One region of the Peribacillus sp. SRI_006 genome, then DNA from elsewhere that is predicted to be linked to it. Evidence: riboswitches for the same ligand, from Rfam matches in the RefSeq annotation. Region 1 holds a riboswitch; each other region holds the start of a gene.
The links. A riboswitch is a leader RNA that binds a small molecule or an ion and turns the genes downstream of it on or off. The one in region 1 is predicted to bind cyclic di-AMP.
Positions count from the first base shown of each region.

Region 2: linked by a shared signal. The riboswitch ahead of AC2YHV_RS16170 (TrkH family potassium uptake protein) and the one ahead of AC2YHV_RS13920 (APC family permease) in region 1 are both predicted to bind cyclic di-AMP.
Region 3: linked by a shared signal. The riboswitch ahead of AC2YHV_RS26850 (cation:dicarboxylate symporter family transporter) and the one ahead of AC2YHV_RS13920 (APC family permease) in region 1 are both predicted to bind cyclic di-AMP.

Region 1 is NZ_JBYCZT010000008.1:244,335-254,826, forward strand. Features, by position in the region: gene AC2YHV_RS13900 (bile acid:sodium symporter family protein) at 295-1,263, shown strand; gene AC2YHV_RS13905 (NADPH-dependent FMN reductase) at 1,371-1,916, shown strand; gene AC2YHV_RS13910 (glucose 1-dehydrogenase) at 1,994-2,779, opposite strand; gene AC2YHV_RS13915 (RhaT/GlcU family sugar-proton symporter) at 2,795-3,649, opposite strand; gene AC2YHV_RS13920 (APC family permease) at 4,140-5,966, opposite strand; cyclic di-AMP (ydaO/yuaA leader) riboswitch at 6,104-6,250, opposite strand; gene AC2YHV_RS13925 (GtrA family protein) at 6,602-7,057, opposite strand; gene AC2YHV_RS13930 (glycosyltransferase family 2 protein) at 7,017-8,039, opposite strand; gene AC2YHV_RS13935 (DUF6044 family protein) at 8,055-9,725, opposite strand; gene galU (UTP--glucose-1-phosphate uridylyltransferase GalU) at 9,888-10,492, shown strand, end outside.
Region 2 is NZ_JBYCZT010000010.1:148,530-159,021, forward strand. Features, by position in the region: gene AC2YHV_RS16145 (class I SAM-dependent methyltransferase) at 217-837, shown strand; gene AC2YHV_RS16150 (class I SAM-dependent methyltransferase) at 1,180-1,881, shown strand; gene AC2YHV_RS16155 (hypothetical protein) at 2,016-2,195, shown strand; gene AC2YHV_RS16160 (STAS domain-containing protein) at 2,209-3,042, shown strand; gene AC2YHV_RS16165 (potassium channel family protein) at 3,163-3,819, opposite strand; gene AC2YHV_RS16170 (TrkH family potassium uptake protein) at 3,843-5,174, opposite strand; cyclic di-AMP (ydaO/yuaA leader) riboswitch at 5,327-5,469, opposite strand; gene AC2YHV_RS16175 (hypothetical protein) at 5,800-5,991, shown strand; gene AC2YHV_RS16180 (TetR/AcrR family transcriptional regulator) at 6,347-6,946, opposite strand; gene AC2YHV_RS16185 (ABC transporter ATP-binding protein) at 7,065-7,790, shown strand; gene AC2YHV_RS16190 (ABC transporter permease) at 7,787-8,803, shown strand; gene AC2YHV_RS16195 (VanZ family protein) at 9,030-9,638, shown strand; gene AC2YHV_RS16200 (aminoacyl-histidine dipeptidase) at 9,677-10,492, shown strand, end outside.
Region 3 is NZ_JBYCZT010000029.1:22,083-32,574, forward strand. Features, by position in the region: gene AC2YHV_RS26835 (D-alanine--D-alanine ligase) at 1-897, opposite strand, end outside; gene AC2YHV_RS26840 (hypothetical protein) at 1,351-2,133, opposite strand; gene AC2YHV_RS26845 (hypothetical protein) at 2,444-2,605, shown strand; gene AC2YHV_RS26850 (cation:dicarboxylate symporter family transporter) at 2,676-3,935, opposite strand; cyclic di-AMP (ydaO/yuaA leader) riboswitch at 4,107-4,254, opposite strand; gene AC2YHV_RS26855 (efflux RND transporter periplasmic adaptor subunit) at 4,454-5,713, opposite strand; gene AC2YHV_RS26860 (hypothetical protein) at 5,728-6,390, opposite strand; gene AC2YHV_RS26865 (YegS/Rv2252/BmrU family lipid kinase) at 6,519-7,412, opposite strand; gene AC2YHV_RS26870 (TetR/AcrR family transcriptional regulator) at 7,544-8,422, opposite strand; gene AC2YHV_RS26875 (efflux RND transporter permease subunit) at 8,612-10,492, shown strand, end outside.

The sequences.
Region 1 (10,492 bases):
AAACTATTTTTCATTGAATATACAACGTTACATCGAACAATCCTGCCTAAAAACCTCCTTATAAAACCATCCATCAGGGAAAGCTTGCAGCCCTTTTTGTTTCATAGCAGCGAAAGTAATGGAGAACACAAAAAGAATGGATATATTAGCATCCCACTTGGCCTATTTTATATAGTCTTACATTAAATGCATTTCACCATCTTCAAAAATAAATTGACAAAATTCTTGTCTTACAAATTATATGTTTTGGAATATGGTAAACTTACTTAATAGAATGGATGAGGAAGTGGATGAATGATGCTTAAAACAATAAATGAACAACTCGATAAAGTCATGCCTCTCATCACGCCGATAAGCGTGATTATTGGGGTATTATTGTCCGAACATCTAATGGATTACACCTTTCTTGTTCCATGGATATTTGCCTTCATTACATTTTCCGGGAGTTTAGGCTCTAACTTTAAATCTGTGCAACAGGCAGTCACCCACCCTTTACCCGTTTTCATCGTATTGATCATCCTTCATATGCTTATGCCAATTTGGGCTTTTGGCCTCGGTCATTTAGTGTTTCATGGTGATGCTTTCACAATTACCGGCCTAGTCCTCGCAGTAGTGATTCCAACCGGTGTCACCAGTATGATCTGGGTATCCATTTATAAGGGTAATGCCATACTTGCCCTAACCATCATCTTAATCGACACCCTACTCTCGCCATTCATCGTCCCTTACAGCATTTCCTTTTTAGGAGGCGGTTCGATCGAAATGGATTTGGGGTCGATAGTGAAAGGATTAATCGGAATGGTCGTTCTGCCCTCCATGCTTGCCATGTTCTTGAATCAGGCTACAAAAGGAAAGATACAATATTCACTATCTCCCCGATTAGCTCCATTCTCCAAGATAAGCGTTGGAATCGTAGTCATATTGAACAGTTCAAAAATAGCGCCTTTCTTAACCCATTTCGATAAGAAAATAATGATCATGGCCTTATTGGTTTTGTTCATAGCCGCTTCAGGTTATGCCCTTTCTTGGATGGTCGGTGCATGTTTAAGATGGGAAAAGGCGGATATCATCACCTTGACATTTACAGGCGGTATGCGAAACATCAGTGCTGGAGCCGTTCTTGCAACCACCTATTTCCCTGCTGCCGTTGCGGTACCCGTTGTACTTGGCATGCTGTTTCAACAAATGCTTGCCTCCTTTTTTGGGTATGTCATGGAAAGACATTTTCATCGTGATGTGATTGAAGAGCCATCCGCCGAATGATTATTTCCCAAGCATCCTTTTTCCCTTTCAATTACATTCCAATTATAATAGGGAAGTGGAACATATTTACATGATTATCCATTATAAAATCATTGGGGGTATTGGAGATGAAAGTTGTTGCCATAGTGGGAAGTATCCGTAAAGAGTCATACAACCTTAAGCTAGCCAAATATATTCAAACTAAATATCAAGATCGTTTTGATCTCGAAATCTTGAACATTCGGGATTTACCTTTTTATGATCAAGATATTGAAAATGATCCTCCATTGGTTGTAAAAGAATTTAAAAGCAAAGTGGCCGAAGCAGATGCAGTCTTGTGGGTAACACCTGAATACAACGGGACGATTCCAGGTGTATTGGGCAATGCAATTGATTGGTTATCACGTGTCGATAAAGTCTTGATCGGCAAACCATCATGGATCATGGGTGCGTCAATGGGGCAATTAGGGACGGTAAAAGCTCAATTGCATTTGCGTGAAATCTTATTCGCAATAGGCATCTCCTCCCCACTCCTTCCTGGGAATGAAGTATATGTTGGTGCAGTGCATGACAAAATCGATAACGAAGGCAGGCTTACACATGAGTCAACTGTCCAGTTTATCGATACGGTCGTCGATAATTTCATTAGCTGGTATAATCATCATACTCGTTAATGCTTTACACAAGTATCCCAGCAGGAATGATCCTGCTGGGATTCTTGTTGCATCATAAAAGAGGAATTAAACTCATTTCATCCTCTTCCCGCTTGGAATGCAGGGTATTTTGTCATTCCTCCGTCAGCGAATAGAGTGATGCCCGTTACATAACTGGATTCTGAAGATGCCAGCCATGCAGCAACCGCGGCAATTTCTTCAGGCTTTCCGATATAACCCATCGGAATCATGCTTTCAAGGTCCTTTTTCTTTTCGGGGTCTTCAAGCTTGTCGACATTTATTGGCGTGGCAATGGCTCCGGGACCAATGCTGTTCACGCGGATCCCTTTTGGTGCATATTCAAGAGCCAGGGTTTCCGTAAGCAGCTTCACCCCGCCCTTGCTAGCTGCATAGTGAACGAATAAAGGCCAGGGAATCATCTCATGTACACTGGACATGTTAATAACATTCCCTTTAATATCGTTCTCGACAAAATACTTGATAGCTTCGCGGCATCCTAAGAAATTCCCGGTTAAGTTAGTATTGATTACCCTATTCCAGTCGCTTAACGGCATCTCGTGAGATGGAACCGGATTTTCAATCCCTGCATTATTGATGAATATGTCGAGTTTCCCGAAGTTCTTTATCGCTGATTGAACAAGGTTAATAACATCTTCTTCAACGGTGACATCGCCTTTTACTGCAATGGCTTCCCCGCCATTTGTTTTGATTTCTTCCATTACACTATCCGCTTCCTCTGATTTAGTGCGATAATTAACCACGACCTTTGCCTTTTCCTTAGCAAAGCGAATGGCCATCGCTTTTCCTAAACCAGTGGATGATCCGGTAATAACAACTACCTTACCTTCTAAATCTGTATACATGTAATCACCCTCCAATTAACTTTTTGCCAATCCCAGCATAATCCCAGCTATGATGATCAAGATAATCCCAATTACAATTCCAATTAGTTGGCGCTTCGTTTTCTTTTCACGTAAAATGAAGATCCCGCCAAGGGTTGAGATGACTATGCCCATCTGCGAAAGTGAAAAACTAGTGGCCACTCCCACACGTGGCTGGGAAATGAATAAAAACATGTTCCCTGCAGCCCATATCAATCCCGGAATGATATTACGAATCGTATATTTGTTAAACGGTTTATGCTTAAAAGTCAATAACAGACCGCCTATTACCATCCCAATCGCTTGAGGGAACAACGCTGACCACCCGTCAACATCAAAAAGACGGGCCACGACCACATAAACCAAATAACCGAATGTCGAGATGAGGAGAATAACAATTCCTTTCTTCAAGTTTCCCGACTTGCCCTCTTTCGATTCTTTATCTTCCAAGGAGGTCAAGATGATTCCTATAATAATGAAGATCAATGCCAATACGCCTAAAATAATCGCCTTCATTGTAGACCATTCGTTAAAAACTATGACCCCGAATAAAGTGGTTGAAATGAGCTGCAATCCTGTTGAAATCGGCATTGTTTTAGAAACTCCCATTAAATCAATGCTCTTAAGCTGATTAGCTTGTCCAACGGCCCAAAACAATCCAGATACGACTCCGACACCAAACACCAAAAGTGACAGCTTAATATCGGCAAAAATATAAACACCAATTGAAAAAATCAAGGCTCCAATCGTTGTACCTAGTGTTTGACTATAGGGTCCACCCCCGAGTTTCACATTAAATAAAACGATGCTTCCCCAGAATAATGCCGGCAAGAGAGCTAATAGTATATCCATTTTCAACCCCCATATATGTAAGTACAAAACTAAGCAGGAAATTTCATTTTGTCTTCTTAATATGTTCGCATTATTTGAATTGACCCTTGGTAATTTTATGAAGTGTTTCCCTAAAAGAATTGTTCAACACAAAAAGAGCTGCAGAAGCAGCCCTTTTTAATGATACTGATTGATGCTATCCACCGTTGATGATGTCGCATGTCCATTTCCGAATCATCAGCGACTTTGAAATAATAACTTTCCCAAACAGCAGTCAATCGGATAATGATGATGGAGAAGGTTTTATATTAACATTAATTAAAGCTTTAAAAGAGGAAGTATCCCCACATCTTACTGCAAATCCTTTTTATTGTACGGGCTTCATAGTTACTGTGAGTAATGAATGTTCATACTCACATATCGGAAGCGTAAGTTATTGCTGAATTTTTTATAAAGATAAGAAAAAAAGCAAACCTTATGTAGGTCTGCTTCTTTTCTTAGTTAATGGAACTTACTTCTTCAAATGATAGGGCACTGTCGTAACAACCACATTTCTTCTATAAAGCAAGTAGGCCTTAATCAGTAAACTTGATTGGTTATGAAGTATATTGTGCCAGCCCTTCTTCGGAATGAATTGGGGGATGATCACCGTAACTTTATAGTTGGATTCACTAGCCTTATGTTCTACTGTGTCCACAAATTTAGTTAGTGGCTGTATGATACTCCTGTAATAAGAGTTTAGAGTCACAAGTCTAACATCTGGTTGCCACTTCTTCCATTTTTCTTCGAATTTCTTTTCATCTTCTCTTTCAAAAGCGACATAAACGGCAATGACCTGATGTGCAGATAGAGATTTTGCATAATTTAAAGAGTTCTCAACCACATGAGTTATACCCGCAACAGGTACAATGATGATATTTCCTTCGATTGGTAAGATCGGCTCACATGTTGTAATCCTTAGTTGGTCTCCAACTGCTTCATAATGCTTTCTGATTCGATGAAAAATTAAAATGATGATAGGTAAAAAAATCAAAACAGGCCAAACCTGAATAAATTTGGTTAAAAAGAATATCATCGTGACGATAAAGCTAATTATGGCACCAATTGAATTAATGGTTAATTTCATCATCCAGCCTTTTGGCTTTTCGCGAATCCATTTAACAATCATCCCGGTCTGGGATAACGTAAATGGGATGAATACACCAACCGCATAAAGCGGAATGAGATTTTCCGTATGTCCTTCAACTGCGACTATCAAGATGATGGATGCAAGTCCAAGTATGATAATTCCATTGGAATACCCTAAACGGTCCCCTCTGATCGTAAACGCCCTTGGTATGAATTTATCCTTCGCCAGATTTACCGCAAGCAAAGGGAAAGCCGAATATCCAGTATTTGCCGCAAGTATCAAGATCAATGCAGTTGTACCTTGAATGAAGAAATACATGAAATTCCGTCCAAAGATCTCTTCAGCAATCTGGGAGACGACCGTTACCTCTGCGCTAGGAACAATGCTTAAATAATAGGCTAAATATACGATTCCCGAAAACAAAACAGCTAGTAAGGAACCCATCGCTATTAATGTTTTCGCAGCATTATTCGGTGCTGGATCTTTAAAGTTCGGGATTGCATTGGAAATCGCTTCGACTCCTGTCAATGCGGAGCTTCCTGATGCAAATGCTCTTAGCAGTATAAATAAACTGATGCCGGCTACCGGAGTCCCGATTGACGCATGCAATTCCGGTGAGACTCCTCCCGTCAGAATTTTGTAAATTCCAACCCCAATCAAGATGAACAAGGCTAAAACGAATAGGTACACCGGATAGGCCAAGACAGATGCCGATTCCGTAACCCCCCTAAGGTTCAAGATAGTAAGTAGGATGACGAAAATAATGGCTATGAGGACATTATAATCATGCAGGCCGGGAAAAGCGGACGTGATGGCATCCGTACCAGCGGAAACACTTACCGCGACAGTTAATATATAATCGACCAATAAGGATCCTCCAGCTATCAACCCTGGATTGACACCTAAATTGTTTTTTGAAACCACATAGGCTCCCCCGCCATGTGGATAAGCGAAAATGATTTGTCTGTAGGACAAAATCAAAGCGGTTAACAGGATCAATACTCCAATCGCGATAGGGATTGAATACCAGAATGCCGCAGCACCGACCGTGATCAGGACAATCAATATTTGCTCCGGCCCATATGCAACCGAAGACAATGCATCTGAAGATAATATCGCCAACGCCTTTGTTTTATTAAGCTTTTGTTCACCAAGTGCATTTGATTTTAAAGGTCTCCCGATCAAGAACCTCTTTATAGAAGATAACATCAAGAATTCACCACCATGTAATTTATAAGTTTATATTTCCCAGCTGTCGCAAAAAAACGAGACGAAACACAAAAATGCCTACAAGTCATAGCTAAATAGACCTGTAGACATCAATTTTTTTGTCTAACAAGCTCCACCTTCCTTCTCATATAACGCTTACGAGGTTAGCTGACGGATTCGGACCTAAGAGTAGCCCTACCTTTTAAAGGATTCACCCCTTGGATTGTTAAAGACAATCCCAATAACGGGTCCCCCGCACCATAAGGCTTAAGCGATTTAGAAATATGAAACTGTTGATTATCATACTCCCGTGAAATGGAAAAGTAAATGAAAATTTTGCACAGAAATAGAATTATTATTTATAAGCGAGGTTTTATTCTTGACTTATATAACAAAAGTCATGCAAACACATGATTCGATGGTAGGAAAGAAGGAAAGTAAACGTCTGAAAGGAGGATATTCAAGAAGACAATGAACAAAAGATAGATTCCCCAAAAGGAAAAATGAAGTAACGTGGTGGATTAAGTAAAACAGATCTGCCCCAGCTTGGATAGTCATAAAATCAGAATTTCGCTTTCCGATTCCATTTTTAATTCCCGTCCATTCGGGGGCATTATTCCACTGATCTACGCCAATTAGTTCCTTCCTTCTTGAATTGGCCTCAAATTGCTTTTTTTAAAGACAAAGTATTTCTGGCCAAGATAGTTAAGCACTGTATAAAAGATTGTTCCTATCAGAACAGCCAAATTTTGTTGTATGGATAAATGAACGGTTCCTTCCAGTGATTCTGCAATGGCTTGGCCTATAGAATAAGCGGCGGAATAACAAATCAGGATGACGCAAAAGAAACGGGCAACTCCTCGCCGCCATTCTATATCGCTTTTAAAGGTAAAAGTCCTGTTCAAAAGAAAACTCGTTACAGCTCCCGTACCATTGCCGATAAAGGTGGAGATCCAGTAAGATAATTCAAGAGCATTCATGAGAAAAAGCATGATGGAAAGTCCAACCGCTGTATTGACTATTCCAACCAATAAAAAGCGGATAAAGGAGTTAGTTTGTTTTAGATAGTTTTTCAATACTGTTCCGTTCATTGTCTAGTTGCTCCCGTTTTTTTAAATCGAGCGGATTAAATAGATCAAGATCAACAATATATTTAGGCCGGCGTTTGGATTCATTATAGATTTTTCCGATATACTCCCCAATCAACCCTACAGCAATCAACTGTAGTCCACCGATCAACCATATGGAGGTGATCAATGAGGTCCAGCCAGTTTCGGTCTGCCCATAAAATTTCAACCATAAAAAGTAAGACCCAAAGAGTAAGCTAATGAAAAAGGAAAGACATCCTAGCCATAATACAAGCCGGATCGGTGTAACTGAAAAGGAAGTAATGCCATCAAGTGCAAAAGCAACCATCTTCTTAAATGGATATTTCGTTTCCCCGGCCAATCTTTCTTTACGGTCATAATAAACAGAGTCCGTCTTAAACCCAATGAGCGGGACAATCCCCCGTAAAAAAAGATTCGTTTCATCAAAGCGTTCCAACTCCATGATCGCCCTCTTGCTCATTAGCCGGAAATCGGCATGATTATAGACAAGGTTAACCCCCATCTTGTTCATCAATTTATAAAAACCTGTTGCAGATGTTCGTTTAAAGAATGAATCAAGGTCTCTTTTCTGGCGGACACCATATACGATTTCACATCCTTCATTGAATTTACGAATGAATTCCGGGATGACTTGAATATCATCCTGTAAATCTGCATCAATGGAAATCACACAATCTGAGGCTTCCTTGGCTGTAAACAACCCAGCCAGAAGTGCATTTTGATGTCCAGCATTCCGGGAAAGCTTTAGCCCGCGAACATATTCATTATTAATCGTTTCTTTGTAAATGATCTTCCAAGTTTGATCCTTGCTCCCATCATCGACAAACAAAATTTTACTTTGACCGGAAACAACGTTTTCATCGACCAACCCCCTCATCAATCCACAAAGCTGGGAAATGGTTTCCTGCAAAACGCTTTCTTCGTTATAACAAGGTACAACAATCGTTACAATCGGTGAATTCATTCTATTCCCCCCTTTTCACATGACTCTGTATAAATGAATTTTCCATACGCTTCCTTTTTTAGTGAAAACCCTATCCAGCACCAATCCGTTTTCCTTCGCGTTGTTGATTGGGATGGCAGAAAATATATACGTTCCGCCTAATCCTTTAAACGCATCCATGTTGAGGTCCAAATTTTTCAGCTCTTTCTTCGAGCCTTTCTTGAACATATAATGCTTCCCAAGCTCATCGGTAAATAGGTAACAACGTCCTCCCCATTCATCAAAATAGATTCTGATGTTTTTATTCTTAGCCAATTCGTTTTCAATTATTTGACGAAATTGATGTTTGTAAGAAAGCGGATAAAAATTGTTATAGCTATCGAGCGTGTAAAATCCATTATATTGAGCGATTGCGGGATGCAGCCCAATGCTGGCAACACGATATTCTTCTTGTGGACGGTCAATATGATCTTTTATTTCCTGAAAAAGGCTTTCTGAATAGAACTCTTTAAAAGTTGGCTTTTCATTGTGAGTGATTTCCTCATTGAAACCGATTAAAATCAGTATTTGAACGGCGATGAAAATAGAAAGGGTTTTCTTAGCATAGTCGCTGTATTCCCAAATGATTTTTATCGCAAGGGCAAACCCCAAGTAAATGATCATCGGCCTTAAAAAGTGAAATCTGGCAAAGTTAAAAGTATCCAGTGTGTGGAACCTTTCCGTTAAAGGAAGCCAGCCTTTATAAAACCAAAATGCGTACCACGCTGAGAGCATGAAATTCAAGCCGAATAAAAAAACATATACCTTTTCCTGTCTCCACAATTTTTTTGTCAGAATAATATAAAGAGCAAAGACTGTAATCGGCAGGATGATAAGCGCATGTACAGTCATGACATGCGTATGTCCAAGAACGAAATTTTTGAAAGTAAGCTTAATGACCCAATCGAGCGGCAGCCTTGCGTGAAAATATTCATCTCTGCTGTTTGGCTCCGAATCAAAAATGAATGAAGCGACCAAACGATACTCCACCAAACCAAAAATGACGGTCATATAAACGATTGAAAGAAGAAACGTTATATTCCATCCTTTTCCCCTGATTACATCCGTTAGCCAAAGAAAGCCCATTGCAACAAGGAAAAAGAAAAAGCCAAGCACGATGCTTGAATAAAGCGGTAAAAGTGTAAGGACCAAATAATTCTTCCAAGAATGATCCTTGCTGCGGATATTCAAAAAAGCCCAAAGGGCTAAAGGCATCCCAAGTGTACTGAGCATTCCCGATGGCCAAAATGGGGTAAGGGCAAAGGCTAAGGATGTTCCAACCCTAATCCAACCTAATTGTCTTCCTGTAACCAAATGTTCCTTCAATAAGATATACATACCAAAGAATGCAATAAACCTTGTTAATGCCTGGCTTATTGCATATGCGACCATTGTCGGAAAAAGAGCATGAAGCCACACGATAATACTGAACTCACTGCCAAAAGCATTACGGGGCAGCCCATTCATAATCTGAGGAATTCTGGCGTCAATTGCACCGTATAACTCACCGCTTTCTGAAAGGACTTTATACCAGGCAAGGTTAGAATCCAAATTATCATGTACGCGAATATGCGCATTTTCTCCAAGGATGATTAAGGGCGAAAGATATAAAACAATGACGAGTAAGGCAAAAAGGATTTGTTTTCTCTCTTTATTTTCAATTGGCAAAATATCCACCTCTTGATTAAATTCATCTATCCATAATATTTGGCTTCGGAGGTAAATCTATTCTTTTTAAGGGATTTATTTTAACCTATTTTGATATAGGTCAACCAATGACCACATAAAATGCAATAAGCATATAAAAGAACCTTAAAAAGGGGCTGGGCTATGATAAGGAAAGCGGTGATTCCAGCAGCCGGTTTAGGAACACGATTTTTGCCTGCTACGAAAGCTCAACCAAAGGAAATGCTGCCGATTGTCGATAAGCCGACCATTCAATATATTATCGAAGAAGCGGTACAATCAGGGATTACGGATATTATCATCGTTACGGGTAAAAACAAACGTGCCATCGAAGATCATTTCGATAAATCGATTGAGCTTGAAATGCTTCTGCAAATGAAAGGTCAAAATGATCTGCTTAAGATCGTGGAGAACATTTCCAACATGGTCGATATCCACTATGTAAGGCAAAAGGAACCTTTAGGTCTGGGTCATGCAGTTTTATGTGCCAAAACTTTTATCGGAGACGAACCTTTTGCCGTCCTGTTAGGGGATGATATCGTGGATAGCCAGGTTCCAGCCTTGAAGCAGTTAATGGAACGGTATAACAAGGTTCGAGCGAGCATTATCGGATGTAAGGAAGTATCACCAGCCGATGTCTCCAAGTATGGGATCGTAAACTTCCAAGAACGATATGAGGATTTATTTCTGGTAAGAAACTTGGTGGAAAAGCCAAAAGTGGAGGATGCACCATCAACACAGGCGATAAT
Region 2 (10,492 bases), on a different contig from region 1:
TCCTTTGGTATATCTTATAGTATATTACTATGACAGTCAAGGTAGTTTGGTTACTATGGATCATACAGATTTGGAGGGTTTATGAAAAGAAACATGCCAATTTTCGTGAATCACTGCATCGCATACTTTTTAATTGTACTAATTTTCCAGAGATATTATCCGCTTGGAAGGGATTTATGATGTTTCATGGAAGAAGTATGTAAGGGGGTGGGCATGTTGAATAATTCGTGGAATAAAGTGATTTATAAATTTTGGTCGCCCGTTTATGACAAAATCTTCAACTCTCATCTCTTTTTAGATGCCAGGAAAAGAATGTTTGAAGAGCTGGATTTTCATGATCATGCAAAGGTCCTGTTTGTGGGCGTAGGTACGGGGGCCGATTTGGAGTTAATCAAAAACCTTGACCTTGAGATAACGGCAATAGACCTGTCAGCGGATATGTTAAAAAAAGCGATGGGGAAATTTGATGATGCATCGATCAAGTTCCTCGAGATGGATGCACAGCATATGGAATTCACTAATGAATCGTTTGACTATGTAGTGGGAAGTTTGGTTCTTTCCGTCGTACCTGATGCCAATGAATGTCTTCGGGAAATGATCAGGGTTGTAAAAGGCGAGGGGAAAATAATACTATTCGATAAGTTTATTTCTAAAGATGAACGGCTTTCAGTGCCCAAAAAGCTTCTGAGGCCGATCATTCAATTTTTAGGAACGGATATTGGCTTGAGGTTTGAAGACTTGTTCAGTGGACATGGGGATATTATGGAAATTGAAGAAGATCGGCCGATCATGCTGAATGGAATGTATAGAAAGATAATCATCAGTAAACGGTTATGAGGACATCAGGATACCAGATAGAGCTGAGTGTTGTTTTTGAAAGCTAAACCGGATTCGCTGTAAAGAGCATGTAATATTTGACATGCATGTATAAAACCCATGTCTTCACTAACATGGTTAATGAGCTGATCATCGGGTTATTGAGTAAGAACGGATCATACCATCAGAAGGCAGTTTACATGCATAATTGATACCTTTAAATTCCAGTGAACATTATATAAACAACAAGGTCCAATGGTGTCTGAACGTCATATGTAACGAATTTTTTATGCGGCTGTTACAGAGGCACCGGGCGAAATCAGTATAATTAAATCGTGGGATAAAATGGAAGAGGTGATGGTTTTGTCGGAGACGATTACAACCTATGAAGATCTATTGAACATGCTGGACTCATTATTGCGTGAACCAACTGGATTCTGGAATGGTTTTTATGAAGACCGCACAAAAGGGGTTCCCTTTTTCGAAAATTTCCCTGATGAGAATTTGGTTTCATATTTTGATGGTGGGTTAATTGGGCCAGGAAAGGTTCTTGAGCTTGGATGCGGACCTGGCAGAAATGCCATTTACCTTGCTCAAAAGGGCTGTTCGGTTGATGCGGTGGACCTTTCGAAGGAAGCCCTTGAATGGGGAAAAGAACGGGCAGGAGATAAAAATGTCCAAGTGAACTTCATTCAAAGGAATATATTTGATTTGGATATTGCAAAAGGACAATATGACTTCGTATATGATTCAGGTTGTTTTCACCATATTGCCCCACATCGAAGGATGAATTATTTGGAGATGGTGAAAAAGGCGTTAAGGCCTAAGGGGTTGTATTCGATCACTTGTTTTGTCAAAGGCGGCATATTGGGTGGTGCCGATATTTCAGATTGGGAAGTATATAGGCAAAGAAGCCTTAAAGGCGGTTTAGGTTTTACTGAAGAAAAACTCAGAATGATCTTCAAGGAATTCGAAGTGGTGGAAATACGTAAAATGAGGAAAATAGAACAATCGGATGAAACCTTTGGGGTGCAAGGTTTATGGACGGCTTTATTTATGAAATGAGAAGGAGAAATGGTTTTAAACCGAAGGATCTGGGATCAGGTCCTTTTTTGCGTGGAAATTGTTAACAAAAAATAAAAATGGTAAACTATAACAACACTATAAAGTTTTTGGAACGGGTATTTACAGAATGATAGATGAAGGCTTTTGCTGATCTTTTTTTAAAAAACATGGTTTCAAAAACAGCTGGGAAGGTATATGGAAAGAGGGAGCCATCAGGCATCAGAGAGCATAAGGTTTTAAGTATGGAAGAGGTTGTCTTCTATGCTTGCTTTGTTGATAAATTAGATTTATCGATTGCTTTTTATAAAAACTAAATAGGAGGAGTTTATGCACGTAAATAAAGAATTATATGCCTTTTTATTGGGTGTGGCAGCACAATTGACTGAGGATTGGTACGCATCCTTGAATAAAAGTGATAGTACTGGTGTATATTGCTCAACCGATCCTAAAGTGATAAAAAAACTTAAGCAGCAAAATAATGAATTCCATTTACGTTTCTTTCAGGTTTTTGATACAGAGGAGAGGGAATTCTTTAAGCAGCTTGGTGATTGGATTGAAGCGATCGGTCAGGATGAGCAGCATTTAAACACACCCATCTATTTTATATTGAGGGAGTTTTTCCGTACGCAAGAGCAATACCTGGGTTATATTGACCGGTTTGTGAAATTGCATGGAGATCAATATACACAGGAGGAAATAAACTCCTGGTATCGGATAGTGGTGAAGGTGATCAGTGAAGTGATGGAGAGGTTTACGGAAGCGAATCATAGGTATGCCAATAAAATCATGAAAGCCCAACAGGCAACGATCGATGAATTGAGCACACCCATCATTTCCCTTAAAGATAACACGGCATTGCTTCCCCTGATAGGCGATATTGACACGACGAGGGGCATGTCCTTGCTTGAAAACACCTTACAAAAGTGCGCTGAAAAAAATGTCACCAGACTTTTCATTGACCTATCCGGCGTTCATTCAATAGATAGCGGATCAGCACACCAGCTGTCTCAATTGATTGAATCCTTGCATTTGATCGGAATTCAAACAACCCTTTCAGGACTTCGGCCGGAAATAGCCATGACTGCCGTTAAGCTTCAACTTCCTTTTGATAAAGTGACGATAAAGTCCACTCTTGCCCAAGCGATCAGTACGATAAAATAATACATACATACCCTGGGCTCGGGGATGTTCGTTATACATTTCATCGAGAAGACCTCCATATGGCGGTCTTCTCGTATGTATTAGCCTTCAAAAGGAGCAAGAGCCGGAACCTGCCGGATTTTATTCAATATTGGCAAAGACGGCCAGATCTTCTTTATTGCCAACCACTAAAAGCATATCTTTTTCATGGATATCCTGATCAGGTGACGGTGCTATGATAATTTCTCCATTACTCACGATGGCAATGACGCTGATATTATATTTTGCCCGTAAATCAAGCTCCCTGAGGCTTTTTCCCTTCATGCTCATGGGGAGGATGATTTCCTCGATATTGTATTCTTTAGAAAGCTCGATATAGTTCAGCATGTTAGGGGAAAGGAGCTGGTTCGCGACCCGTTCCCCCATATCCCTCTCAGGATAGATGACCCAGTCGGCACCGACTTTTGTCAGCACCTGACCGTGATTTTTATTAAGTGCCTTGGCAATGACCTTTTTGATCCCAAGTTCTTTTAAAAGCAAGGTAGTTAAAATGCTCGATTGCATGTCATTTCCGATGGCTACGATGACACAATCGAAATTACGGATTCCGATTGACCTCAATGTCTCTTCTTCAGTCGTATCCGCCATGATCGCATGGGTAACGCTCAGCTCCGCACTCTCGACTCTTTCCTCGTTGACATCAATACCCAATACCTCTTGGCCAGCCGTATATAATCTATGGGCCACACTGGTTCCGAATCTGCCTAGACCGATCACGGCATATTGTCGTTTTCCCATCTTTTACACTCCTTCATTTATAATTAACCAATCATGATTTTTCCTTTTGGACGTCGGAAAGAATCTGGTTTGCGCCTCATGGCGATAGCAAAGGCCAAAGTCAAAGGGCCAACACGGCCTGCAAACATCGTGAAAATGATGAGCATCCGGCCGACCGGTGATAATTCCGGGGTCAAACCCATTGAAAGTCCCACGGTGGCGAAAGCTGAAGTGGCTTCGAACAAAATCATCAAGAAATCAGTTCCGCTTTCAGTGATGGTCAGCAGAATGGAGATGATGGAAACCATGAATACACCAATGAACGTAACGGATAATGCTTTAAAGATCGTTTCACTCACGATGCGGTGGCGAAACAAGACCACATCACCCTTACCTTTGATCTGTGACCAAACCGTTCCGGCAATCGTCGCCAATGTCGTCGTTTTAATCCCGCCGCCAGTCGATCCGGGTGATGCCCCAACGAACATCAAGAAAATGATGAGCAGTAATGTAGGCTGAGTTAAATCAGGGATATTCAGCGTGTTGGAGCCTGCCGTCCGTGGTGATACCGATTGAAATAAGGACGACAGCATTTTACCCATGAAAGATAAAGGCTGCAATGTCTTGGCATTGCCGTACTCGAATAAAAAGATTAAAATCGCGCCGGCAATCGTAAGGGTCACGCTAGTCGTCAGAACGATCTTCGTATGTACGGATAAACGATGTGCATTCCGATATTCGTATAGTTCATTCATCACGATAAAGCCTATCCCGCCAAACGTGATGAGGAAGGCGACGGTAAGGGTTACGAATGGATCCGATGCATATGGGGTCAAACTCCTGAATTCCCCCATTAAATCAAAGCCGGCATTATTGAAATTCGAAACGGAATGAAAAACCCCGTAATAGATCGCTTTCCCGGTTGGCATGTCAAAAGAAAAGCGAATCGATAAGATAAGGGCACCCACACCTTCAATGATGGCCGTGAAAATTAACAGCCGTTTCACTAATCTGACTACACCCGCCATGGATAGATTATTTAAGGACTCCTGCAAGAGTAACCTGCCTTTTAAGGAAATCTTTTTCCCTAGAAGGAAAAAGAAAAACGTCGCAAATGACATGAACCCTAAGCCGCCTATCTGAATCAGTGTTAAGATAACCAACTCACCAAAAGTGGTGAAAGTCGATCCCGTATCCACTACGACCAGCCCTGTTACACATGTAGCGGAAGTCGAGGTGAATAAAGCATCCAGAAAAGAAAGGCCATGGCCATTTTCTGTGGAAATCGGCAGGGTCAATAAATAGGCCCCGATAAGTATCAGGATGGCAAAGCCGAGTACAAGTATTTTTGGCGGATCCAATAAATTTTTTGTCATTCTCAAATGATCATCCCTACTGTATGACTTTTAATCAACAATCTCTTTTCGAATCTGTTTAAAGGCATAATAAAAAGACCTGCGAAATCATCGAATAGCTGTATTGCCACTAATAGCGAGCAAAAAAAAGCTTCCGAAATAGGCGGTCTTAAGACCTCCTTCGCTTTAGCCGACGAAGTTAGCTGACGGGTAGGATGGCGAAAGAGCTGATCTCATCCCTTCTGCAAGGCAGAATTAACCCCAAATGATTGGGTCCTCCGTACTCATTTATAATGAGTTTTGGCCGAAATGCATTAAATTGATAAACGTATTCTACTCCCATCATTTAGCAGTTGTAAACCCCTAAATCGTAAAAAAATATTTCTTTAATAAAACTGAAAATTTACGTTTTATTTACATTAAAAAAACGTATTGACAAATATTAGTTGGCACATTATGATAGGTTCGATTAATCCAATTATGATAACCGGCATCGATATACTTTATTCAATAATTTCAAAGCAGAACATGCTATTGCCAATCGAAATTTGTAATAGATATATTATGTTTCTTTTGTAAAAGATAAAGAAAAAAGCAGTACATTATTAGTTAAATTCAATACATTTTATTAAAAAGGCGGGCAATTATGGAGAAGACGTTCAATAGATATGTTATCAATGCTACAGGCAAGGGTGGCCAAACATATTTAACACAATGCCAGGATAAAGATGCACTAAGGAAATGGATAGCCGATCATGAGGATCAAATCATCATGAATGAATTAAGGATAACGGATAAGAAAAAGAATCCGTTTTTAAAACTGTTTTCCCCAAGATAAATCAACTGATTCCAACATTCATAGCGGTATTCAATTATTGTAATCCCTGTGTTCTATCCAGGAACGGTGAGCGAAAAATCCATATCTTGTTTTGCTTTTAAACTCATTATATTTAATGAGTTTTTTTGCGTTATTTAGAGTATTTAACCAGTAATGTGTAAAGAAGAGAAAATTCCATTTCATTTCGATTCGGTTCGTGGCGATTTCAGGTTCCCTGATCATGTTCGCTTTATCCATATGGTTGTCGATGCTTAGTATGAAGACCTCCAAGAGCAGGTGTTATTCCGTTGGTGATGTAGAGATAGAAGCGAAGGGAAAGATGTAATACGACTTAAAGGCACCCTTTAATAAATGTTCATTGGATGAATGTGCGCAATTGGCTGATGAAGTTCAAGATTTGAAAATGGATTTTCGCCATTTCTTCCGCCGTTTGTTCCTCACAGTTCTCCAGCCACTCAGTAATCACCCCTAAAATCGCCGATGTCAGGAAGGCGTGCATATACATGCGGAATGCTTCATCTTTAGCTGCAGGATGCAGGCTGATCAAACGCTCCAACAGTACTTCACCGAAAACCCGTTTTATTTTTTTCGCAAAAGAAGGGTCGCCCTGATCACCAAGAATGGCCCTTAATGCGTGAGCATGTTCACTGATGAATTGAAAAATCGCTATGAAAGGCGGATAAAGTTGCTGTTGATTAAGAGCCAAAAAAGCCTCTTTAGGCAAAATGGCAGTAATTCGGGTTTGAAGTTCATGTAACAATTCCTGCTGTAAGTGATCCATCAATTCATATTTATCTGTGTAGTGCAAATAGAATGTGCCCCGATTAATATTAGCACGCTCTGCGATTTTCTTCACGGATACATGTGAGAACCCCTCTGCTTCAATGAGTGCAATAAAATGATGCTGTATCTGCTTTTTCGTCTTTTGTACCATATCCTCATGAATCGATGCCATGGAATGTCTCCTTCACTGAACATTTTTCCAAATGTGTTGATTGTATTAGACCGAATGCTACCTTAGAATGATGATACACTCAACACCGTGTTAATTAAAGAGGGAGGATGTGTGTGCAATGAAAAAGGCGATTTCCATTGATGGAATTGCTAAGGGTTTTCAGCAGAAGAAGGTCATTCAGCCAATGAGCCTGGATATTGAAAAAAGCGGAATTTTTGGTTTGCTAGGTCCATCCGGATGCGGAAAGACGACCTTGATTAAAATGATTGTCGGATTGATTAAACCCGATGCGGGTAAAGTCACGGTTCTGGATCATGAAGTGCCAAATGAATCCCTGTTAATGGATGTCGGCTATATGGCACAGTCCGATGCTTTATATACAGAATTGACGGGAGCTGAAAACCTCGAATTTTTTGCGAAGCTATACCGTTTTTCGAAAAAGGAACGAAAGGAACGCATTCAATATGCAGCTGAAATCGTACAGCTGACGAATGATTTGAACGTTCGGGTTGCCCATTATTCAGGGGGAATGAAACGCCGTCTTTCACTTGCGGTTGCACTCATCCAAAATCCGGAGATTCTCATATTGGATGAACCGACAGTAGGAATAGACCCTTTGCTGAAACAATCGATTTGGGAGGAACTTGAGCGTTTAAGGAATGAAGATGATAAGACGATCATCATCACGACGCATGTGATGGATGAAGCGGAACGATGCGATAAACTGGCGATGCTGCGTGAAGGTGAAATCATCGCGGCAGGAACCCCTGCAGCTTTAAAAACTCAATTTGCCGCGGAAACGCTTGATGATGTTTTTTTAAGGATTGGAGGCGGCCTAAAATGAGAATTGCCTCTCTTGTTACTCGTATTACCCAGCAGATGCGCCGGGATCGAAGGACGCTCGCTTTATTTTTCCTGGCTCCATTGCTCATTTTAACGCTCATGTATTTTATTTTCGATACAGAGGCAAGTGATTTGAAAATCGTTGTTACAGGCAGTGATGAAACGATCGTTAAAGCATTGAAAAAAGCGGATTTTCAAGTGACGGCTTCTGAGGAATTCTCACAGGAAAAGATGATTGAAAAGGATACGGATGGCTGGCTTCATGTTGAAAATGGGAAAATGAAACTCACACTTTTGAACGACGAACCGACCCGGGCAAAGGCCGTTCAAATGCAAATGATGCAAGGTTTGCAAGGGAATGAAAAAAACACTCCTTCAATTGAGGAGAAATATGTTTACGGAGACGCCAACACAAAGGGGTTTGATACATTCAGTCCGATGCTCGTAAGCTTTTTCGTTTTCTTCTTTGTATTTTTAATAGCGGGGATTGCGCTTTTGAAGGAGCGTACAAGTGGTACGTTGGAACGGCTGCTTGCCACACCGATTAAAAGATACGAAATCGTAGCGGGCTATGTGATCGGATATGGCTTATTTGCTCTAATTCAAACCATAATTGTCGTGTTATATGCTGTCAATGTATTGGATATCGTCCTTGTTGGCTCCATTTGGCTCGTTTTACTGACGAATATACTGGTCGCGCTCGTTGCATTATCCCTTGGTACATTACTATCGAGTTTCGCGACATCCGAATTCCAAATGGTACAATTCATTCCGCTGGTCATCGTGCCGCAAGTCTTCTTTACAGGGATTTTCCCATTGGATGGCATGTCAGACTGGCTCCAAAAAATCGGCAAGGTCATGCCTCTCTATTACGCATCGGATGCCATGAATGGCATTATGTACAAAGGTTTCACTTTCAATGAGGTCTTACTGGATCTGCTCATTCTCCTGGCCTTTGCAGCCGTATTTATCACCATCAATATTATTAGTTTAAAAAAGTACCGTGCACTTTAAAATGAACTTATCATTAAACAAAAAAAGCAGGATTCCCGAACATGGGGAACCGGCTTTTTTGTTTTACCGGAAAAAGGCCGAATTATCCTTCCTATCGGTTGATTTATTCGAAAAAGCCTCCCCCTCGACGGTTTTCTACTGACTGCAGTTTGTTGACGGGTTCTTAAAGTTGTCCTAGGATATAAGCATATGCAATGTTTGGAAAGAAATAGAAGGGGGGAGTTATATGTCTCTAAAATCGGTCATGCTTTCCCTTTTGCTGTCGCAAGCATTGTTTTTGTGCGGTTTGCCTTTTTTCCTTCAGCTCCGATTATATTTGAATCCTTTGGTAATCATCGTTGTCTGGTTTTGTATACTTCTTTTCGTTTCATTTGCGGTACTTTTTTTTCGAGGTGAAACGGTCCGAATTCCGCGCCCTTTGTGGCAGGCTGTATTGTTTGGCTACAGTTTATCATTATTGGTTTTACTGTTCTTTCGACCAGAAGGGCAGGTATATTCGTATAATTTAGTTCCTTTTTCTACGATTCTTTCATATTTATCGAACGATATGAACGGGCTTGTGTCATTTTATAACCTTAGCGCCAATGTGGGGCTGTTCATTCCATTCGGGCTGTATTTGTTGTCCAGAGAAGGGAAAGAGCCCTCCGATAAAAGGAAATTTCTTTATCCATTACTTTCGATTTCGGGCATCGAAATCTGTCAGTTCGTTTTTCGACGCGGAAGTTTGGATGTCGATGACCTTATCCTGAATATGATTGGTGTTTATCTAGGGTACGTTCTGTATCCATTGTTCACGAGGGTGGCAGTGTTCCGTTCTGGAAAAGTAAAAGGATGAGAGGCAGTAAGAATATTTTAAAAGAAAGGATGTTTTTCATGTATAGCACTTTAGAAGAATTATCGAGCCATCCGGTGTTTCATTATTTTGCAGCGATTTCCAAAATCCCGAGAGGATCGGCTAATGAAAAAGCGATCAGTGACTATCTGGTTCACTTTGCTAAGGATAGGGACCTGGAGGTGATCCAGGATGAAGTGCTGAATGTCATCATCAAAAAGCCTGCCACAATTGGATATGAAAGTGCCCCTACCATCATTATCCAGGGGCATATGGATATGGTTTGCGAAAAGAACAAGGGTACGCTTCATGATTTTGAGAAAGATTCGCTTCAATTAAGGATTGTGGGAGACATGTTGTATGCGACGGATACAACATTGGGGGCTGATAATGGAATTGCTGTTGCGTATGCTTTGGCATTATTGGATGCAAATGATATTCCGCATCCCTCCCTTGAAATAATCATAACGACTGAAGAAGAAACGACAATGAACGGTGCACTTGCCGTGGATCCGGCTCACTTCAAGGGAAAAATGATGATCAATATCGATTCGGAGGAAGATGGAAAGCTGCTGGTTAGCTCTGCAGGAGGAATACGCGTGCGGCAGGTCCTGCCAATCGGATGGGAATCGGCTTCAATTGTTGATGCAGTATCTTATAACATCAGGATTAAAGGGTTGAAAGGCGGACACTCCGGTATGTCCATCCATAAGGAAAGAGGGAACTCCAATAAGCTTTTGGGCAGAGTATTACATGAATTAACGGCAGATTTCCCTTGCTACATACAGCAAATAAACGGGGGGCTGAAAGGGAATGCCATTCCTCGTGAAGCAGAGGCGACTGTACTGATTCATGCA
Region 3 (10,492 bases), on a different contig from region 1:
GAAATCTGCGCGGACCAATCCAGAGCAATCCAATGACTTAAAGGCAGTAATGGCCATTTCGGATAAAGCTGCATACTCGCTTTCCGTTATCTCCGCCGGAATGACCATCGCTGAATTACCGTCTACATATTTTGCTGAATAATCATAGAAGGCAAAATCTTTCTTAGGGATGATCTCGCCTGCCACTGAACAAGACGGTTCATCATTACCAAGAATACCAAACTCGAGTTCACGAGCAATGACCCCTTCTTCAATGATGATCTTCCGATCGAATTGAAAAGCTTCCGCTACCGCTTTTTCCAGTTCATCAGCATCATTACATTTGCTGATACCGACACTTGAACCTAAATTGGCAGGTTTGACAAAACAAGGGTACCCCAATTCATCCGCTACCTTTTTGATGGCACTTTCAGTATTCTTCTCCCATTCGGAACGAATGAACCAAGTGTATTTCACTTGAGGAAGTCCTGCCTGGGCAAAAATGTTTTTCATGATGACCTTATCCATTCCTGCTGAAGAAGCTAAAACGCCATTCCCTACATAAGGAAGGTTCAACAGTTCCAGCATCCCTTGTACGGTTCCATCTTCTCCATTCGGTCCGTGAAGCAATGGGAAAATTACGTCATACCCTGTTGATTCACTATCTTCATCAGTTGAATGTGCTTGCAGGGCAAGAGGCGAGCTCGATTTTTCCGGTGAAAATGTCAAAGCCTCCACGTTCTCGGCAGGACCTGTTAACTTTGGTCCATTAATCCATGAACCATCTTTTGTTATGTAAATCGGATATATATCAAACTTTGCTAAATCGAGAGCTTTAATGACCGCTAAAGCCGTCTGCATAGAAACCTCATGCTCCGCAGATTTTCCACCATAAAGCAAACCAAGTTTAGTTTTCATGAGTTATTACCCTCCAATATTCTTTTAACCATGTTCATTGTATCACTTTACACTAAAACGGATAAAGCGAAACTTCCATCATTGTGGCTTTTCCAATGATTACTATTCTGCAGAACACAGGATAAAACCACCACATCCTGTGGCAACTCCTGTGCTAGCACGTCCTGTGCATCGCAATCGGGCATTTACAGGCTGTTGGCTCACCACATTTCTTTTTCATTACATTTATCATCAGGCTTCCTTACAGCCTGTTAATGCGGGGTAAAGCGAAACTTCCATCATTGTGGCTTTTCCAATGATTACTATTCTGCAGAACACAGGATAAAACCGCCACATCCTGTGGCAACTCCTGTGCTAACACGTCCTGTGAACACCTCTACGTTTCCCTCTCTTATCTTTTATGCATGAGACGGTAAGTCTTACACCTAAAAAGTTCAAAGACTTCAAATAAAATCAGGAGGATGGTGTATTTCTAATAACGCTTTCCCAAATCTTCTCTTTTCGATTGAAGATAATAAATGCATCGGGCTCCTTACTATCTCTATCCAAAAAGGAATCATGCATTTCATCCATGTTTAAATAATCCCCTACGACCCATGCCGGTATCTCAATTTTCGTCCTAGTATACTTAACATCCCGAAAGGAAAAAACGAGCCCCTCTGCCAGAATATGAGCCAAGGAAACGATGATTTCTGCAGGAATCGCCGTCAGCTCTTTTTTCTTTCTGATTCCAAGCCACGTCCTCTCTACTTTTAACGGCTCCAGCTTTAGCGGAATCAGCCTCCCTAACATCATATAATATGTCGAAAGGGAACGAAAATAAATTTTATTGAACCAGCCATCATCCTGGGCAAGGTACACAAATTGGTTATTCAATTTACGGAAAAACGGGGGATCCAGATGGGTTTTAGCGTGTCCTAAATATAAAAGTTCCGCTATTTCCCTTCCATCCAATTCATCCAGCCCTTCCGCTTCTTCAAAATCGATCCAACAGAAATCTCCATATGCCTGGACATTTTCTTTAACGAGCTTCGCAATAGCTTCAGATGAAGCGCTCTCAAGCAGGACATTCAAATTGTATTCCCCACCATCGAATTGATGTTTCAATAATAAGATCGAATCCAAGGTATACGGAAGCGAATTGACGAATTCACGAAAATTGAGTCCATTAAAAAGGACAAACCGTTCGGAAGCCTGCATATACATGTATAAGATATCATTACTTTCATTCTTCATAACCTGACCCCCTCCGAGCTCTCAATCAATAATGTTATTTTATCAAACTTTTGGAGTTTCACGTAAGTTATATAACCCCAATATTAATCATCATCATCTGCATCAGGTAGAAATCCATATTAACCAAATCGAAGAAAGGATCATAAATGGTTTTTTCATTCATTCACTCATTTCATAGGGCCGCTTCCCTTTTTGCTGATGCTTCCCCAACTCAAAATGACCGACATTAGCTTTGAAAACAAATCAACCGTATTTTAAAGCCGGAAGGTAGTTTCATTTCACAACACATGACCTTCTGAGCCGAGAGGAAATGATTTGGTTTTGGGGTAAACAAGATGAAAGGCTTTATGAATTTGGGGGTATTTTGACATCCGGGAAGACGCGTCAAGAAGGTAGTTTCCTCCATAAAACAATTCAACTTGAAGTGCTTGAGCATCTGAAGGAAGCAGAGTTTACAGTCATCGAGAAATAAGAAAGCGCTATTTCATTCAAAAAAATAAATAAAAAAATCCAGAGTGACATTTCACTCTGGATTTTTTATATTAAGAAACTTGCTCTAACTCTTTTTTGGAAGGAGGGTTGAATTGACCTTCCCATTTAGAGATGACGATTGCCGCAAGTGAATTACCGATAACGTTTACCACTGTACGTCCCATATCAAGAATACGGTCGATACCGGCAATAAATGCTAGACCTTCAATAGGAATACCGACAGTTCCCAATGTCGCTAAAAGAACTACGAAAGATACACCCGGTACACCCGCAATTCCCTTGGACGTGATCATTAAAACTAGCATCAGCGTAATTTGCTCATACGCGCTTAAATCGATTCCGTACATTTGAGCGATGAAGATAGCTGCTAACGCTTGGTATAATGTAGAACCATCAAGGTTAAAGGAGTATCCAGTCGGAATAACAAATGTAGCAATATGTTTTGGACATCCCGCTTTCTCCATTTTTTCCATGAGTTTCGGAAGAACCGCTTCTGAACTTGCAGTAGAGAAAGCAAGAATCAATTCTTCTTTTAGAAGTTTAATCAGCGTAAAGATATTGAATCCGACAAATTTCGCAATAAGACCAAGAATGACTATTACAAAGAAAATCATTGTTCCGTATACAGAAAGCGCTAACTTTCCTAGCGGAATTAAAGATTCCAAACCGAACTTGGAGATCGTCACACCGATTAGTGCAAATACACCGATAGGAGCGAATTTCATGACCATGTTAGTTAGGTAGAACATTCCTTCAGCTGTACCTTGGAAGAAGCGGAATACTGGTTTACCCTTTTCACCGATGGCTGCAATACTAAGCCCAAACAACACGGAGAAGAAAATGATCGCTAGCATATCGCCTTGTACCATAGCTTGAACTGGATTGGATGGTACAATGTGAACGAGTGTATCCACGAACGATTCATGCTGCTTAGTTTCTGCTGTATCAACATACGTAGAAATATCAGTTTGTTCCAGCTTATCCATATTCACACCAGCACCAGGCTGGATGATATTCGCTGAAATTAAACCAACAGCAATCGCTATCATAGTTACGACAACAAAGTATGATAATGATTTAGCACCTAGTTTACCTACCGCTTTCAAATCACCTACACCAGCAACTGCAACGATAAGGCTTGAAACGATGATCGGCACTACAATCATTTTAATCATTCGTAGGAAAATGTCTCCGAATGGCTGTAAAAAGTTTTGGGCCGTCTCATTACCATAAAAAATGGCACCAACGATAATCCCTAGAATTAAACCAATGAAAATTTGGCTAGCTAAACTTAGTTTGAATTTCTTCATTTACTTTCCTCACCTTCCATAAAGTCTTTGATGCAAAAACATTTTTGTCTCGGTAAGGGAAACAAGATACTAATAAAAGAAAGTAATTTTTCTTTTTTGAAAAACTCTGTCTTTACGCCGAAAAAAAAGACACTTCATGTGTCGATTTCTTATAGGCGTGAATATTCACACATGTTCCCTTGAAGACGCTGACGAGGTTAGCTGTCGGGTTAGGATTGGAAACACAAAAAGCCCTTTCATTTCTGAATTCACCCCTAGCGGATAAAATCCACAAAAATGGGTCCCCCGTTCTTGGAATAAGATTAAGCGAGTTAACTTATAATAAAATATTATACTAAAAATGATAATCTGTAAATATTTATTCGCATCCGTTCTAGAAAAAGGTCTTTAAATATGTCTGAATATTCTGTATTAATAGCTACTCTATCTATAATTACGCTTCCCGATTTTTAATCACTTAAGTTATATTGATATAATTAATAAATAATTTGTCATCACCTCTCTTGTGAAAAAAGCGGTTATTTTTCCAGAATGCCAAGTAACAGGTATCTTACTTTTTCCCTAGAGGTGAATTTTTTATAAGTTCTAGCTTTCACTTTTTCAAATTGAATCGGGGTAATAAAATAAGAATGGTTCTTCACTGCCACATTCGGCTTCAGGAGGATGACGTCACCTACAGACGGTCCCTTTATGATTTCCTGCTTCCCTTCAGCCTTAAGACCTTTTGTAATGTAATGTTTATCCACATGGCCTTTATTCGTCAACTTGTAAATATATGGATGCTTTTGGTATTGTACCGCCTCTATAGGTATGGAGGGTACACCGGCTTTCTCATTGGTTATTACAGTAAGGTTCACTTTCGATCCCACCAACAGAGGTTCCGTTTCTTCGCCTTCCGGTTCGATTAAAGCCTGAAATGGAAATCTGTTATCTTTTTTTAATGATGGCTCTTCTGCGGGATAGGAATGGATACGGCCTATCGTCCCTTTCAATGCCTTTTTTGAATCAGAGGAACTTGCTTTTATAGTCATGCCCACTTCAGCCTTTTTCATTTCCTCTTCGGAGAAATCCCCTTCAATTGCCATATTTGTAGAAACGATGGATATAATGGGATTATCAAGGTTTTTATTGATATTTTTAACGACACCATCAGCCTCGCTCGTCGTCACAATTGCACTGGACTGCTCCTCAATCGAACTTAATTTAGCGTCAAGCATTTTCACTTTTTCATCCAACCTGTTTTTTTCTAGTTCCTGCTTGTACATTTCTTGCTCAATGTTACTTTTAATAAGGTCTGAAGAGCTTGTCGTTATATCAATATTCAAGTTTTTTTCCACCGATTCATCAATTGCAGCTTCAGGTTCACTGGTCAAGGTCCCCTGATAAGACCTCAACTTCCCTATGTATTCCTCAATCCCTGCCCTTTCCCCCTCAGCTGCCGTTTTCTCCGCTTCCAAACTCGCTTTAAGCGCATCAAGTTCGGTCGCCGTATACTCAAACAACGAGGAGCCAGCCGTAATCGAATCGCCTTCTTTTACAAGGAATTTCTTAAAATCATTTTTCTTGGCATCAAAATAGATATCATACTCTTCTACTGGTTTAATTACCCCATTTGTTTGAATAGTATCCGTAATTGTATCTTTTTTTACCTTAGTCCAGTTTTCAACGAAAACCGTACGTTCCACTTTGCTTTCCTTTTTTTCAATAAGGTATAAGTTAACGGTTATTAACACTATCGACGCAATGGAGACCGCCACTATTTTCCAGTTACCGCTCATTCATTTCACCCGCTTTATACAAATACGCCTACTTGGATGTATCCTAAAAAGGCTTTAACAAACCATGTGGCCAAATAGAAAAGAACAATCATTAAAAGGACCAAATAATTATTACGTTCTGTAAATTCCTTTAAATAAAAATATTGCAGAGCAATAATGAGAAATTGAAAAATGGTAATTTCACTGAAAAAGTGAATGAAATAATCGCTTCTGAGAAAATACTGACTGATGATCCCCAAAGAAAAAGGATTGGCATCGCTGCCTATATCCATTAAAACGAATAAGGGAATCAATAATGTTTTTTCCACTAATTGCAGGCCAAAAAGAATCATTTGAACGATAACTAATTTTATATAGGGGATATCAGTAACGATCCAAAAGAATAGAGCTGCTAAAAATATGTATATGGAAGGGTGGATTATTCCTGTTATTATATTGCCGCTCAAAATCAGCAACTTTGCTGCTTCAAACTCATTGGCGCTCATCTTCGTGATTTCTTTGGAAAATGATTCTGAACCAATCCCAAAATATCCCCCAACGGCGAATACTATAAGACTAAGAAAATATATAAATATTAATTTCAATCCAAACTTTGTGACTGCCTCTGCATTTTGCAGCTGATAACGACTCCGATAAGGCTGTAAAATGCCCTTTAACAATCCGACCTGGTACACCATAATTGGTCCTCCTGCAAAAAATGATATATCATCATACATTTTATCCTATTTTGGAAACAATTGCAGAAATAAGGAATGAATATACAAAAAAAACACATAAGCCTTTCCTTTTAAATAGAATCCCCACACTAATTTGGTGTTAATACCGACAAATGGTGGGCAAGGACTTTAATGCGTGAAGGAGTTTGCCTATAGTTCTCTCCATCCATATCCACATCAAGCGGCCTCTTGGATTCAATAGTCAAGGTACCTGCTTGTAAATAAGTCACCCCAGAGTCAGAACTCATATTTTGAGTCCATGAACGTTTCATCGCTATTATTTCTAAAAATGCACCAAGGCTTGCATTTTCCAAGATGGCAACGCCAAAGAGCCCATCGTCTGGTCTTATCATGGGAAAGGGCAATAAATTAGTGCCGATAAAACAACCATTCAAGACTAAAATCATAACTGCTTCCCCTTCAATGAAATCCCCATCATATTCCAGTTTATAGGGAAAGGGAGCACTCTCACCAATCGTCCTTACAGCGCTTAATAAATATCCTATCTTTCCGAACCTGCTTTTTTCCTGCTCATCAATATTATTTGAAGCATCTGAAATAAGCCCAACTCCCCAGAAATTGGAAAAATAATCGTTATTGGACTTACCAATATCAATTGGACGAACCTTACCGTTTACTAATGCTTCCGCAGCTTGACGAACATTTTGAGGAATCTTTAATGTCCTGGAGAAGTCATTGCAAGTCCCTCCAGGTAAAATCCCAAACAACGGCCGCCTCTGAAGGGGTGAAAGGCCATTTACACACTCATGTACCGTTCCATCTCCTCCCAATACGAAAACTACATCCATTTCTTCACCATATTCCAAACAATAACGGCATGCATCGCCTTTTTGCTTTGTTTGTAGAATGAGAAACTCATCAATATGTGGAGCTAATACCGGAAGACACCCTCCTAGATTCCTTTCGAGTTTATCATTCCCTGCATTTTTATTATAAATCAGCATTCCCTTTTTCCATCGCATGATTCTAGCCCCCATATTATTGAAAGAATTGTCTTCTTCCCATCACTTTTTACTTTTTCCTAAATCTCCGTTTTTAAATCTCATTAAAAATTTAAATGAAAAAGAGGCTTTCGCCACTTTCAGTAAAGCCTTCATATATTCAGCAAATAATCCTTCATCAATAAGATAAGCTTTGAACACAAGGGGCTTCTTTTTTCATTTTTTTCCAAAAATAACAAAAGGCTTTCCAAGATGATTGAGCTTGGCCTAACCTTTGAAAATTCTTCCTGGAGTGCCTTTAAAGCTTCCGTAATTTTACGTGTTTCCATTCCCTCTTCTTTACGTGTTTCCACTTCCAGCATCCTGGCGATAATCGAATGGATTTCTTCTTTTGGGCTCATATCCCGCATCGAGCAACCTGGTAGGGGAAATTGTTTCAATAATGGATCTTCCATGTTCTCCAGACTTGTGACAATGGAATCCATCCGGTTCAATATGAAGCTAGGTAACAATTCTACATCGAAAGCATTTTGTTTCCTGATCAATATTCCGATATAGCCTTTGAAAAGCGAATCTAAAATAATGGTGCAATCGGGCAGAAGATCAGATGAAAGTCCCGGGTATAACTCAATGATTTTACGCTTGAACCAAATCAAGCCCTCTTCATGGATATAATGTAAAAATCCATCTAGTTCCTTGCTGATATGAACCATTTGTTCCTGCATCATCATTTGAATCAAGTTGGTATTTCCCGTCATATGCTCAATGTGAACAGTGATCTGCCTCATGAATTTGTCTTTACTGGACAATGAAGCATCCAGTTCAAGATCAAGTAATGAGTCTGTCAACGCTTCATAATAAAATTTAAAAATGGAGACTAGTAATTCCTCCTTCGATTTAAAATAATTATAAAAGGACCCTTTTGCTATCCCGCATTTTTCAACAATTTCCTGAACCGAAGTTGCATGATAGCCTTTCTCCGCGAAAAGCTCCACAGACTTATCTATGATCATCTTATTTTTTTCTTTCATCAAATTCATCCTATCTCTTAAAATTGTCCACCGGTGACCAACTGGTCACATCCTCCAAATTGTATCCCAAAACCCTTGAAATCACAACGTTAGCACTAACGGATATTATCTATTGCAATCATAATCCATATACTATATATTTGAGTTTGTGACCGACTGGTCACAATTTTATGTATGGAGGGTACAAGCTTGAATTCAATAATTAAATTTTCATTAAAGAATAAATTGGCAATCTGGTTGCTTACCATCATCATCGTTGCAGCTGGTTTATACTCCGGTTTAAACATGAAACAAGAAACCATACCAAGCATCTCCACTCCTTTAATAAGCATCTCCACTGTTTATCCTGGAGCTGCACCTGAAGAAGTAGCAGATAAGCTCACAGACCAGATTGAGCTAAAAGTAACAAATTTGCCAGGAGTCGAATTAGTCAGTTCTTCGTCCATGGCCAATGCCTCTTCCATCCAATTACAATATGATTATGATACGGATATGGATGATGCAGTAAAAGAAGTGAAAGAAGCTTTAGAGAAATTGGAACTGCCGGAGGGAGTAGATGACCCGAGTGTATCTAAATTAGAATTAAACGCTTTTCCTGTCGTCGCACTCAGTGTAACAGATAAGGCTTCTGATTTACCAGCCCTTACAAAAAATGTCGAAGAGGTGTTAGTACCTAAACTTGAAGGAATTGACGGCGTGACATCCGTATCCATTTCCGGACAGCAAGTAAATGAAGGAAGCCTTGTATTCGACCAGGACAAGATGGCTCAATACGGGCTCGATGAAGAAACCGTAAAGAAGGTTATCCAGGCTGCAAACGTCAGTATGCCGCTTGGCATATATAACTTTGATGATAAAGAGAAAACGATCGTTGTGGATGGAAACATTTCCACATTAAAGGACCTGAAAAATATAAAGATACCTTTAACCGGCGGCCCGAAAACAGGAGCGCCAGCACAAACTGGACAGGAAACCAATCAATTATCTCCTGAAATGGAAACAGGTCCTGCCCAACTGCAAAATGTGAAATTATCAGATATTGCCGATGTTAAAATTACCGGTAAGGCTGAATCGATTTCAAGAACAAACGGTAGCGAATCGATTGGAATCCAGGTTACAAGATCACCTGATGCCGATACAGTTGCAATCGTCGACGAAGTAAATGAAGAAGCATCGAATTTCAAAGAAGAGTTTAATGGGGTAAGTGTACACACTACTCTCGATCAAGCTAAACCGATTAAAGATTCCGTTGAAACCATGATCAGTAAGGCACTCTTCGGCTGTCTGTTTGCCGTCATTGTTATCATGCTGTTCCTTAGGAACTTTAAAACGACTCTCATTTCCGTCATTTCGATTCCATTATCCCTGTTAGCAGCCCTTTTGGTGCTCAAACAAATGGATATTTCATTGAATGTCATGACACTTGGGGCCATGACCGTTGCGATTGGCCGAGTCGTCGATGACTCCATTGTCGTCATAGAAAATATTTATAGAAGAATGGCTTTAAAAGGCGAACAATTAAAAGGCGGCGAATTAATACGATCTGCCACTAAGGAAATGTTCATCCCCATCCTTTCATCGACAATCGTTACTGTAGCCGTATACCTGCCTTTAGCAAGCGTTACAGGACCTGTCGGGGAACTATTCACGCCATTCGCCTTAACAATGGTGTTTGCATTAGTCGCTTCATTAATAATCGCCATCACACTTGTTCCGGCAATGGCAGACTCTTTATTTAAAAAGGGACTATCTACAAAAGAATTAAAATCACATGAAGAAAAACCAAGCAAACTATCAGCATTCTATCGAAAATCACTAGATTGGTCATTAAATCATAAACTAATCACTTTCGGCACAGCCATTGTATTATTAGTTGGCAGTTTATTCCTAATCCCAAGCATCGGTGTAAGCTTCATGCCTGCAGATGAACAAAAAACGATCATCGTCACTTACACTCCCGCACCTGGAGAGTTAAAAGAGGATATTGAAAAGCAAACAGAAAAAGTGGAAAAATACTTCATGGATAAAGACGATGTGAAGACCGTTCAATACACACTTGGCGAAAGCATG